DNA from 3 places in the Bradyrhizobium sp. Pa8 genome. Region 1 is predicted to be linked to each of the others. Evidence: riboswitches for the same ligand, from Rfam matches in the RefSeq annotation. Region 1 holds a riboswitch; each other region holds the start of a gene.
The links. A riboswitch is a leader RNA that binds a small molecule or an ion and turns the genes downstream of it on or off. The one in region 1 is predicted to bind cobalamin.
Positions count from the first base shown of each region.

Region 1 (4,180 bases):
TTGTTGGCCGAGATATCGGCGCCAGTCGCATACTGGCTGAAGAAGGTCAGGCCGGGGACGGCGTCCCAAGTATAGCCGATGCGGCCGGTGACCGGCGCCCAGTCCTTCGTGAACGGGAAGCCCGCGTTCACCAGACCGAACTGGTCAGTCGAGTTACGGTCAAGCCCGATATGCTCGACGCGCAGGCCGCCAATCAGCGCGAAGGTCCGCGTGAGCTTCAGCCGGTCCTCGAACGACAGCGCCTCGTTGTCGATACGCGCGGTCTGCTGCTTGGTCGTGAGCAGGCCATAATAGCCGCGGACTGGATCGACCAGCGAGACATCATCGAACGGGAAGTTCGCCGCGCCCGGCCTGACGAAGTCGAGGTAGCTCGACGACAGCGTCGTGACGAAGCGGTTGTCGAAGCCTGCGATATTGGCATCCCAGGTGAGGTCCGTGATGTTGCCGACGAGGCGCTGGCTGTGCGCGACATAGAAGCGCTCGCGATACACCTGGTTCTTGACGGAGTCGAACGCCTCGATCTCGTTGTTGAACCACGTGCGCTCCGCGCCGTAGCCATAGGCCTGACTCTTCAGCGTCAGGTCAGGCGCCAGCTTCAGCTCGAAGCCGCCGCGCAGCCACACTTCCTGCGCCACGTTTTTGTTGTCGAGGACGTTGTAATTGGTGTTGAAGGTGCGGTCGTCGATCGTGACAGCCCCGAGGTCGGTCCTGTTGAAGTAGCTGCCGGAGACAATGCCGCTCGTCGCATGCGAGCCGCTGAAGGCGATCGGTACCAGCGGCGCGCCCCAATAGGCCTTCGAGCGGTCCTCGCGATACTCGATCGCGCCCCAGATCTTGAGGCTGTCGGAGATGCGGTAGTTGAGCTGGCCAGACACATCCAGCGTCTTGGTGTTGGTGTCGTCGGCGAAGCCGTTGAGCGAGGAACGGCTGATATCGAAGCGGTAGTCGAGGCCCTGCACATTGGCGCTGCCACCGGAGCCGTAGTGCGCACGGAAGGAGTTCAGCGAGTCCCAGGAGAAATCAGCCTCGTTCCGGATCGCCCCGGTGTGCGGTTGCTTGGTGACGAGATTGATCGCGCCGCCGGCGGCACCCTCACCCGACATCACCGAGGCCGGGCCTTTCACGAATTCAACGGCCTCGAGATTGGCCGTATCCGTGATCCGCGAGGTCATGTTCTGCGGACCGATCTTGATGCCGTTGTAGAGCGTGTTGATCTGGCTGTTGGTAAAGCCGCGCATGGAGAAGGCCGCGGGCTCTGCCGGATTGTCGCCGGAGGTGACGCCGACCGCGCCCTGCGCCACCTCGGAGACGGTGCGATAGCCCTGCTCGCGCATGGTCTGGGCCGAGATCACCTCGACGGTCGCGGGTATCTGCCGCACGGTCAGGCCGAGGCGCGAGGCGCTATCGGCGACCACATTGGTGTTCAGCGGCGTTTGCGCCGCTGCGGCAGGCACGACAGGCTTTGGCGCTGCGGATGCAGTCGCGGGCCGACGCGGCGCCACACGGCGGACGCTTTGTGCATCCCGGCCGGCGGGCTTGGCCTGTTTGCGGGATTGGGCGGGGGATACCTCGACAGGTGGCAGCGGTTCACGGGCCTGCTGCGCCAGGGCGGCAGGCAGATCGGCGCCGACAAACGACGTAAGTGCAGCGGAAGCGAGCAGGAAGCGGCGCAGTCGTACAAGACGGATGGAAGGCACGGTTTTGGAACCTCGGTGTGACGTCAGTGGCACGTCACAGCGAACCAAGGTCCCACCTTCGGCCTTTGAGCCTTCCGATGAAGCCGAATGTCTGTACTCCCCGACCGACATCTTCGCGTGTGACCACGGCTGACGGCAGGTCTCCTGGCTCGCGGGTCAGTACCTTCCATCGCCTTCCCGGGACCGAGATACCCAGTGGCTCGTGACGCAAGATTCGCCGCTTACAGTTGCGGGGGCAGCCGCGGCATTGGGGACAAAATCCCCGCACCGCATTCCCTTTTCATCCCCACTCGGGGAAACCGTCAAAGCCATCTAGGATTACCGACAAGACAGAGTCAATGTGCCGGTGCGACGTTATTACCACAGCGACCAACTTCCTTGGAGATAGGCATGGAAGGCGAGACCTTCCTCTGGCTGATGCGGCATGCGCCCGTCGACGGCGCCAAAGGGACGATCCACGCGGCCGACGCGCCCGCCGATCTCGACGATCGCGCGCAACTGGAGGCGCTGCGGCGAAAGCTCCCGTCAGATGCTGCGAGCTTGGCGAGCCCGGCGCGCCGCACGGTCGAGACGGCGCGCGCGCTGGGACTCGAACCTGCGTTGGTGCCCGAATTCAGTGAGCAGGATTTTGGCGACTGGACCGGCCGGCGGCATGACGAGCTCGCGGCGACCGGCGGCGAGGCCTATGCGCAGTTCTGGAGCAATCCGGCGCACGGGCGGCCGCCGGGCGGCGAAAGCTTTGAGGATCAGGTCGCGCGCGTCCGGCTGGGCCTCGCGCAAGTCGGCGCTGGCTCGGCAACGCTCGTCGTGCATTCCGGCACCATCCGCGCCGCGCTCTGCATTGCGCTGGATCTGACGCCACAAGCGGCCCTGCGCTTCGTGATCGATCCGTTGTCACTGACCCGGATCGACCGGCTCGCGACCGGCTGGCGCGTCGTCGCGGTCAATCAGCGCGCGGCTTGAGCCGGATCAGGCGGGGCGATCCGGCACGTTGGCCTGCGCGAAGGTCGCCATGCCGTTGTGAAGGCTGCACGCGAGCCGCACCAGCGGCAGCGCGATGGCCGCACCCGATCCTTCGCCGAGCCTGAGATCGAGACTGATCAGCGGCTGCACGTTCAGCGCACGCAGCACCAGCCGATGCCCCTGCTCCGCCGATTGATGCGACGGCAGCAGGAATGGCTGGCACGACGGGTTCAGCCGCACCGCTGCCAGCGCCGCCACCGATACGATGAAGCCATCGATCAACACGGGAATACGGGCTTGCGCAGCCGCAATGATGGCGCCGCAAATCGCCGCGATTTCGAGGCCCCCGACGGCGCACAGGATCTTTTCCGGCGAAGCGCCTGCAACGCCATGCCGCGCGATCGCAGCGTCGATCACGCGCGCCTTGTACGCACGGCCGGCCGCATCGACGCCGGTACCGCTGCCCGCGATCTCCTCGGCACTGATGCCGAGCAGGCTCGCCGCAATCGCCGCCGACGTCGTGGTATTGCCGATGCCCATCTCGCCGAAGATCAGGAGATCGGGCCTGCCGGCTGCCGCGCGCGCGACTGCGCGCTGTCCGACTTCGAAGGCGAATGCCAGCTCCGTGGGGGTGAGCGCAGCTTCCACGCTGAAATCGCGCGTGCCGCTGCGCGGCTTGTCAATGACGATTCCTGCCATCGCCTCCTGCGCCAGCGTGCCGGCGTCCACGACCTCAAGGTTTGAGCCAAGCTCGCGCGCCAGCACCGAGATCGCGGCACCGCCCGAGGCAAAATTCGCCATCATCGCGATGGTCACTCCTTGCGGATAGGCCGACACGCCCTGCGCGACGATGCCGTGATCGCCGGCGAAGACGATGATCGGCACCCGCGCGGCGCGTGGTTGCTCGGTCGCCTGCAGGCCCGCAAGCTCGACCGCAAGCTGCTCCAGCCGGCCGAGCGCGCCGGCCGGTTTTGTGAGTTGCGCCTGACGCGCGAGCGCCGCCTCGCGGTGGGCGGCGGAGACCTCAGGACATTTTCGATAGACCCATTCGGGGAGCATGCTGCCTCGCTTACGGCCTGCGCTTGAGAATGTAGCTGTCCATGATCCAGCCGTGCCGCGCGCGCGCATCCTGTCGCGCGGCGACGATGTGCGGGCCGATCTCGGCCACAACGCCCGACATGACGATCTGATCGGGCATGCCGAGATAGGCGCCCCACCAAATGTGCAGCCCCGCTGGATCGAGCGACTGGAATGCCGTGCCGCCGTCGAGCATCACCACCACGGTGTCGACGCCCTGCGGCCAGCCGCCCTCGCGCAAGCGGCGCCCCGTGGTGACCAGAAAGGGCTCGCCGATGTCGTTGAGCGGCAGCGCATGCGCCGCGCACAGCGCCTGGATCGAGGTGATGCCGGGCACGACCTCGATATCAGGCAAGGGATCGAGCCGCCGCGCAATGCGCAGCGAGGAATCGTACAGCGAGGGATCGCCCCAGATCAGCAGCGCGACCTTGCCATCATCACCG
Region 1 is NZ_CP176767.1:3,354,939-3,359,118, reverse strand. It holds gene ACKWRH_RS15020 (TonB-dependent receptor domain-containing protein) at 1-1,697, opposite strand, end outside; cobalamin riboswitch at 1,815-2,016, opposite strand; gene ACKWRH_RS15015 (histidine phosphatase family protein) at 2,088-2,660, shown strand; gene cobT (nicotinate-nucleotide--dimethylbenzimidazole phosphoribosyltransferase) at 2,667-3,719, opposite strand; gene cobF (precorrin-6A synthase (deacetylating)) at 3,730-4,180, opposite strand, start outside.

Region 2 (4,180 bases), 1.8 Mb from region 1:
GTGATGAGCAAGGCGCACGGGCTCAGCATCCCGCAGGAGAGCCTGCGCGCGCGCTACACCGAAGGCCTCGCCGCCTATCGCGCGCAGCGCTTTGACGATGCTCGGGCCGCGTTCAATGCAGCGCTCGAAGCGGTGCCCGGCGACGGCCCCTCGCGCACGCTGCTCGGCCGCATCGCGCTGTTCGAGGCCAATCCGCCGGACGCAGCTTGGGATGGCGCCTGGCGGCTGGAGCAGAAATAGCCGTCCTTACCGGGCCGGCATCGCCCTTGCCGGAAAAAACGCTTCTACTCGATAACGATGTTCGCCGTGACCTAATTCCCGGGCTTAGGTTTGTCGTCCCTTGAGGCGTTTGATGGGGACACGCCGATGACAGAACTTCATGACAGGCTGGAACGGTTCGAGACGCTCACCGCCGAATGCGAGCTGATTGCCAAGCTCGCCACCGACAGCACCAAGCGCGAGTTCTATCTGAAACTCTCGGAGCAGTACCGTCAGCTGGCGGTGGATATGCGGAAGGTGATCGCGACCAAGGCTGCGGCCTGACGCCGCCTGCAATCCGTTCTTAATGTTTGGCGCGCATCCTCGGAGGATGCGAGCGTTGCGATCATGATTGCTCGCAGTGGGAATGCCGAGGTGCGTTGCTGTGCAGCGTGCCTCGCCGATGTCGCTTTGCCGCTCTTTACCAGGGCAATCCCATGCGCCTTGTTGCAGTCCTCATCTTCGCGCTCATGACGGCTGCCTGCAACCAGGAGCAGGACATCACCGGCTCGACCCCGGTCTGTGCGATGCGGAACTACAACTCCTACAATCCCCGCGACATGAATCAGTGCGTTGCCGCCTGCAAGGCGTGCGACCACGGCAACACCGTCACCTGCACCCGTCATGCACCCTCAAAGGCGCCCACTGAGCGGCGGCGCTGCCTGGAGCTGAGGGGCTGACGGTGCTCGGGCACCGGAACGATTCACATGGGTTAGTCATTGAAGAGGCGGACAGGACGCGGAGTCCTATGGAATGGGTATGCTCGATCCCGGTCGGTTCCTGGTGTCGTGCTCGCATTGCGATGCTTGGCCGATGGCGGCCAACGTCAAACGTTCGAGCTGGTCGGCGTCGCCGCACGAGGTCCGCTTCGTATGCCCGCGCTGTCGCCGCGAGGAGACCGCCATCATCTCGGCCTCCGGTGAGCTGACCCCGATCCGGCGCAGCGACGCTCCGCTGCGCGACGTCACCGCGGCCTGGGCTCAGGCCCAGCGGCCAAGAGGTCGGGCGTAGCCCGCCCGTCACAGGACCAAGAGGGCGGGCGTAGTCAGCTCTGCGCAAGGCCTTGCGCGGCCCGTTTTTGGAACCCGGCCTACGCCCACGCGTTTCCGCTCCTACATCAACGCATCGAGGCCCTGCGAATGATCAGCGAGCATTTCGACACCCGCACCCGGATCAACATGAAGCTGGCGCTGGATCGGGTCTGCCGCAATCGCCCGGTCGGCGAGGACCATTGCTTTCGCAGGTCCGTTGCCGAGAACATCATCCGCTGCGCGCTCACGGGCCGCACCGGCATCGGTCAGCTCGTCGATGCCGGCGAGCGGGCGATGATCAGGACGCGTTCGGAGCGGGAGTCGGCCTGATTGCGCCGGCTCAATCTCCGGTGCGGTGCTTTGACCGTCATGCAACCGGCCGATTGACTCTCCGCTTACCCGCCCCGTAGATTGGTCGGTGACGGTTCTCCTCACGGAGATCAAAAGGGAACGTGGTGCGAGATTTTCCCGATACCGGGATATTCTCAACGCCACGGCTGCCCCCGCAACTGTAAGCGGTGAATCTTTCGTCATATGCCACTGGGAATCTCGGTCCTGGGAAGGCGACGCAAGGTAACGACCCGCGAGCCAGGAGACCTGCCGTCAGCCGTGGTCACACGCGAAGATGTCGGTCGGGGAGTACAGACATTAGCTTCACCGGAGCAATCGATCGCTCCGCCGTGAAACCTCGTTCGCTGTGACGTGCCACTGACGTCATACCGAGGTTACAAGAGTGTCCCGTATTGTCTTTGCCGCCAGGCGCTTCCGCGCCGGGCTTGTCGTGTTCGTTTCCCTTTGTTCGCTCGATCTGTCCATTGCCCAGGCCCAGCAATCGGCATCGCCCGATCTGCTGCCGCCGGTCGAGGTCGCGCCGACCGAGCGTGCGGCCAAGCCGCAAGTTGCGCAGCGTGCGCCCGACCAGCCCGAGCAGCGGCGCGTCGCTCGCGTGCCGAAACCCGAGCTGTTGCCTCCGTCGCCCACGGTTGCCGGGGTATCCGCAGCGAACCTGTTTCCGACGGTCGTCGTCAGTCCGACGGGCGTTGTCACTCCGACCAATCTGGTTGCGAGCTCGGTGACGGTTCTGACCGCCAGAGACATCGAGCGCGATCAGCGCCGAACCGCATCCGATGCGCTGAGCGCGGTTCCTGGCCTCAACCTCGTGCAGACCGGCGGTCCCGGCGGACAGACGTCGATCTTCGTGCGCGGAACGAATTCCAACCACACCAAGGTCCTGATCGACGGCATCGACGTCAGCGATCCCGGCAACCCGAACCGTTCGTTCGATTTCGGCCAGTTGCTCACCTCCGACATTCAGCAGATCGAAGTCCTGCGCGGTCCGCAGAGCGGTCTCTACGGCGCAGACGCGCTGGGTGGCGTGATCTCCATCGTGACGAAGAAGGGTGACGGTCCCGCCCGCGCCACCGGCTCGGTCGAGGGAGGCTCGTTCGGAACGTTCAATCAAACCGCAGGCCTGAGCGGTTCACAGGACCACTTCAACTATGCCTTCAACGTCGCGCATTTCCACGCGAACGACGTGCCGGTGACGCCGCTCGAATTGCTGCCGCCGGGGCAGAAGGCGATCGGCAACTATTACGACAACATCACTTATTCGACGAAGCTTGGCGCCGAATTGAGCGAAAACCTGACGCTCAACGGCGTGGCGCGGTACACTGACGCCACCCTGCGCTTTACCGGAGACACCTTCAATCCCGTCACATCCGCGAGCTTTCCCTCGGCCGCGCAAAGCACGCAGACGGTGCACCAGCTCTTCACGCGCGGGGAGGCGGTCTGGTCGGCTCTCGACGACCGGATGAGAAGCTATTTCGGCGTCAACTACACCAACCACTGGAACTACAATATCACGCCCGGCGACGCGATGGCCACGATCACGACCGGCGACCGCCTCAAGTATGATTGGCACACCACGACCCAGCTCGCGCCCAACAACAATGTCATCATTGGCGCGGAGCATGAGACCGAAACACTGCAAACGGCGACGGTCTCGGCGCAAAACGTCAACAAGGCCGGATATATGGAGCTGCAGTCCCAGTTCCGGGATCGCGTCTTCTTCACGGCCAACGTCCGGCAGGACGATAATGAGCGGTTTGGAGAGCATCCGACCTTTCGTCTGACGTCTGCCGTGATCGTGCCGGTCACGGATACGAAGTTCAAGGGTAGCTACGGCACGGGTTTCAAGGCGCCGACGCTCAACCAGCTTTACGTCAGCTTTCCCGCGTTTTTCTTCTTTGCAAATCCCAACCTCAGGCCCGAGGAAAGCGTCGGATACGACGCCGGCTTCGAGCAACCCTTGTTTGGCGATCGCGTTCGCTTCGGGTCGACATACTTCCGCAACGACGTTACGGACCTGATCCAGAGCACGTTCGATCCCGTGACATTCACGAGCACCAACACCAATATCGGCAAGGCGATCACGGAGGGCACGGAGAGCTTCGTCGCGGCTGCGATCACGGACCGGATTCGCGTTCGTGCTGACTACACTTTTACCCGCGCGGTGGATGCAACGGCGGGACTGGAGTTGCTGAGGCGTCCGAAGGAGAAGTGGAGCGCAAATGTCATCTGGAATCCGATCGATCCGCTCACATTGTCCGCAACCGTGTTGCACGTCGGGAGTTTCGTCGATGGCAACCGCGACTTCAGCATTCCGCGTCTGCTGGCTCCGGCCTACACCGTCGTCAACGTTGCAGCCGAATATCTGGTCACCGACCAGGTGAAGGTGTTTGGCCGGTTCGATAATCTCGCCAATGTGCACTATCAAAATCCGACCGGCTTTCTGCAGCCGGGACTGGGCGTCTATGGCGGCATTCGCCTGGCGAATTACGACGTCAGATAGCGAGAGAGAGAAGCCTCATGACAACGGCCGATCCGCTCAT
Region 2 is NZ_CP176767.1:5,150,106-5,154,285, reverse strand. It holds gene ACKWRH_RS23930 (adenylate/guanylate cyclase domain-containing protein) at 1-240, shown strand, start outside; gene ACKWRH_RS23925 (hypothetical protein) at 367-543, shown strand; gene ACKWRH_RS23920 (hypothetical protein) at 696-938, shown strand; gene ACKWRH_RS23915 (hypothetical protein) at 1,012-1,269, shown strand; gene ACKWRH_RS23910 (hypothetical protein) at 1,398-1,619, shown strand; cobalamin riboswitch at 1,695-1,908, shown strand; gene ACKWRH_RS23905 (TonB-dependent receptor plug domain-containing protein) at 2,023-4,140, shown strand; gene ACKWRH_RS23900 (DUF6925 family protein) at 4,158-4,180, shown strand, end outside.
Region 2: another riboswitch for cobalamin. It lies ahead of ACKWRH_RS23905 (TonB-dependent receptor plug domain-containing protein); the one in region 1 lies ahead of ACKWRH_RS15020 (TonB-dependent receptor domain-containing protein).

Region 3 (4,180 bases), 1.6 Mb from region 1:
GCCACTTGCCTCCGATAAACCCCGTCTTCGTCGATCCCGCTGGCGAAGCTGCTGCGGGCGATGCCGTTGCGCGACGTTCTATTTGATCCGCTCGGAGCTCAAGCTCCGTCGAACGAACCCGACTCTATCGTAGTGTCACGCTGGCATCAGGAAGCCTTGCGCAGCTCACGGGCCGCCGCGACCATGTTGACGAGCGCCGGACGGACTTCGTCCCATTTGCGAGTCTTTAAGCCGCAATCCGGATTGATCCAGAGCTGTGAGTCCGACAACCGTCGGCGAGCCAGCGCGATGAGATCTCCCATCTCACCGGCTTCGGGAACGCGCGGAGAGTGGATGTCATAGACGCCGGGGCCGATGTCGTTCGGGTATTTGAAGGCCGTGAATGCATCGAGCAGCTCCATTTTAGAACGGGACGTTTCGATCGAGATGACATCTGCGTCCATCGCGGCAATTGCATCGATGATGGCGTTGAACTCCGAATAGCACATGTGGGTATGGATCTGCGTTGCATCGGCGACGCCGGACGAGCAGATGCGGAAGCTGTCCACTGCCCAGTCGAGATAAGGTTTCCAGTCGGATCGGCGGAGCGGCAAACCTTCGCGAAGCGCAGCCTCATCGATTTGGATCATGGTTGCGCCGGCCTTTTCGAGGTCGGCGACCTCGTCACGGATCGCGAGCGCGATCTGACGGCAGGCCTCGCTGCGCGGAACGTCGTCGCGGACGAACGACCAAGTCAGGACCGTCACTGGCCCCGTAAGCATTGCCTTCATAGGCTTTTTGGTCAGCGATTGCGCGTAGCTCCACCAGTCGACGGTCATCGGCTTCGGTCGGGAGACGTCGCCGAACAGGATCGGAGGACGAACGTAACGAGAGCCGTAAGACTGCACCCAAGCGTGCTTGGTGAAAACGAATCCGGAGAGCTGCTCAGAGAAATACTGAACCATGTCGTTGCGCTCGAACTCGCCGTGGACGAGCACGTCGAGCCCGATGTCTTCCTGCCAGCGGACGGCTTGAGCCATTTCCTTCTTCAGAAATTGTTCATACTGCATGTCTGTCAACTTTCCCTTGGCATGCGCGGCGCGGGTGTTGCGAACGTCAGCCGTCTGCGGGAACGACCCGATTGTCGTCGTGGGGAAAAGCGGAAGGCCGAATCGCTTGCGCTGAACCTCGGCCCGGCTCGCAAAAGCGCTGTTGCGGTAGCGCTTATCATCGCCAATATCAGCCGTCCGCTGCGCGACGGCCGTGTCATGGATCTTTGACGATACTCGGCGAGCCATGGCCGCAAGGTCTGATTCGGCAAGCGCGGCGACATTTTCGTCGCCCGCAAGCGCTTTCGCCAAGGCCGTGAGCTCGCCGATCTTCTGAACCGAGAAGGCAAGCCAGCTCTTTACGTCCGAATCGAGATCGGTCTCGAGCTCAAGGTCGATGGGGACATGCAAGAGCGAGCAAGAGGGCGCGAGCTGCACGCGATCCTTGCCGAATTTTGCAATGACGGGCTTGAACCGCTCCACAAGTGCCGACAGGTTGGAACGCCAAACATTGCGGCCATCGATCACACCGAGCGAAATCACGAGGTCCGCGCGGGCGCCGAATTCAATCTGGCTCAATTGTTGGGGAGCGCGGATAAGATCGACGTGCAGTCCGGCCACAGGCAGCGCCAGAGCGGTCGCCAGATTGTCGCCGATCGCCCCGAAATAAGTGGCAAGCATGACCTTGATGCCAGCTACCTCCTTGACGAGACGCTTATAGGCGCGTTGGAGCGCATTCCGCGTGGTCTCGTCGAGATCAAGCACCAAGCACGGCTCGTCAAGCTGGACCCACTCGGCTCCACGTTTCGCCAGTTCCTTGAGCACCTCGACATAGACCGGCACGAGATTATCGAGCAGCGAAATCGGATCGAACGCCAGATCGGCGCTCTTGCCGAGTTTCAGGAAGCTGACTGGTCCTACCAGAACCGGACGCGTTTGATAGCCAAGGGTTTTCGCCTCCTCATATTCCTCGATCGGCTTTCGGGAGGAGAGCCTGAAGGTCTGACCTTTGTGGAATTCGGGCACCATGTAGTGGTAGTTAGTATCGAACCACTTGGTCATCTCCTGCGCGGCAGAGCCGCGGGCATCATGGGCATGACTGCAACTCGCGTCATCATCCTCGCCTTGCGAGCCGCGCGCCATAGCGAAATAGGTCTTCAGCGAGACCGGACCGCCCTCCCAGCCATACGCCTCAGGAATGGCGCCAACCATGACGCTCGTGTCGAGAACCTGATCATAGAGTGAAAAGTCATTTGACGGGATGACGGTGACGCCAAGCGAATTCTGACGCGCCCAATTGGCGACACGAAGACCGGCCGTAGTTTCAAGAAGCTGCTGGTCGCTGATCTTGCCGACCCAAAAGTCTTCGAGTGCCTGCTTGAGTTCGCGGCGTGGCCCGATACGTGGCATGCCGAGGGTTGCGACAGGAAGGGAGAGAAGAGACATAGCTTTAACCCCATTGTGGTGGGGGCAAAGGCCATGGCGGACGCAGGCAGGAGGGCCACGAAAGCGCCTGCTGCTTGGCGTACCACCGGGACACCCCGCCCGTGGACGATTATGTTGTCGGGGCAGGTCTCCTGGCTCGCGGGTCATCGCCTACATCCGGCCTTCCCGAAGCCTCTGCTTCAGTGACACGTGTGGATGCAGGCTCGCCGCTTACAGTTGCGGGGGCAGCGCCGGCATTACTTCAATCCGAAAGGATCGAGAGCGCACCGGCTTCCCCTCTTAGCTCCAGATCAAGCGAGACCTGGAGAACCTCGACGCCTTCGATTATCTGTAACCGAACGGTTACGTCAACCTCTGAGGATCAGCTTTTCTGCGGCATGCCGGCAGGTACGATGGTCTCAACAATGGAGATCATCGGCCTCTCTGGCTTTGTGCGCTTGCATCAGATCGACGAGCTTGGCCGCAACACCGTCACGTTGCGCCGTAATGCGTTTCATAGGCCATACCATCCGGAGCGCCGGGCGGCGGCCACATGATCATCGCGTAGCCGATTTGTCGGATTTCGACGCTGTGAAGACCGCCACACCGATCGAATAGCTCGACCAAGGATGCAACATCGATCTCGGCCAGCGTCCCCTTGAGGGCCATTGTTGTCGATAGGCCTCGCGCCTTGAATGGAAGTGGAGAGCGCTTGGGACCTTCCATCGCCTGGGGTTACCACTGCGGCTCTTTAGCGCGGCAATTCAATCAGAATCGATCTCACGGACCCTCTCTCATTTCTTTTATCCAACACGGCGCTGAACGGAGCTGCAATTTCTGCATCAATCGCCCAGCGAAGCGTATGCTTTGTGTCGCGATCAACTACCAATGTTAGCAATTGATCGAGCTGATGGATCCGGTCAATCATAGATTAAAGCCCGTCGCGCAGGGTCAGACCTCACCTGTCCGAGATCCCGAAGAACGCACAAGGGGGTGGTTCGTCGCTGTCACCACGGATCTTGACGGATTTGGTTATGCGGTCCGCAACTTGGCGTTCCACAGGTTCTATCGCAGCTGAATAGCTCGGCCTGGGGATCAAACCGCAAATTTGGAGAGTGCCGCTATGAGTGCAACGATCGTGTCGGACAGCGTCATTCCTCGCGCCGACGTCATCAAACGCGCAGCGCGCATCGGCGCAGAAATTAGAAACATCAACCTGTGCGGTGATTTGCCGGACCAGACGATCGCCGCCATCAATGAGCTGCTGCTCGAGCACAAGGTTGTCTTCTTTCGCGACCAGGGTCATCTCGACGACGCCGAGCAGGAGCGCTTTGCTCTTCGTTTCGGAAGTCTGGCGCCTCATCCGATGCTCGGTGCCATTAAGGGGACGGCGTCGATCATCGAGCTTGATTCGGCTCGCGCCGGTAGCCGGGCCGACCTGTGGCACACCGATGGAACCTTCATCGATGCCTACCCCAAGATCGCGGTGCTCCGAGGCATCGTGATGCCAACGTTCGGTGGCGATACGGTCTGGTCAAATACCGTCACGGCCTACCTCGACCTGGCACCGCCGCTGCAACGGCTTGCGGACAAGCTCTGGGCCGTCCACAGCAACGCCTTCGACTATGCAATACTGCCCCGCGCCAGCGAGCTCGACAAGAAGCACTTGGACGAAGTCTTCACGAAAACGATCTATCAGACGGAGCATCCCGTCGTGCGCGTCCATC
Region 3 is NZ_CP176767.1:1,728,076-1,732,255, forward strand. It holds gene metE (5-methyltetrahydropteroyltriglutamate--homocysteine S-methyltransferase) at 147-2,474, opposite strand; cobalamin riboswitch at 2,579-2,803, opposite strand; gene ACKWRH_RS07895 (hypothetical protein) at 2,946-3,122, opposite strand; gene ACKWRH_RS07900 (TauD/TfdA dioxygenase family protein) at 3,577-4,180, shown strand, end outside.
Region 3: another riboswitch for cobalamin. It lies ahead of metE (5-methyltetrahydropteroyltriglutamate--homocysteine S-methyltransferase); the one in region 1 lies ahead of ACKWRH_RS15020 (TonB-dependent receptor domain-containing protein).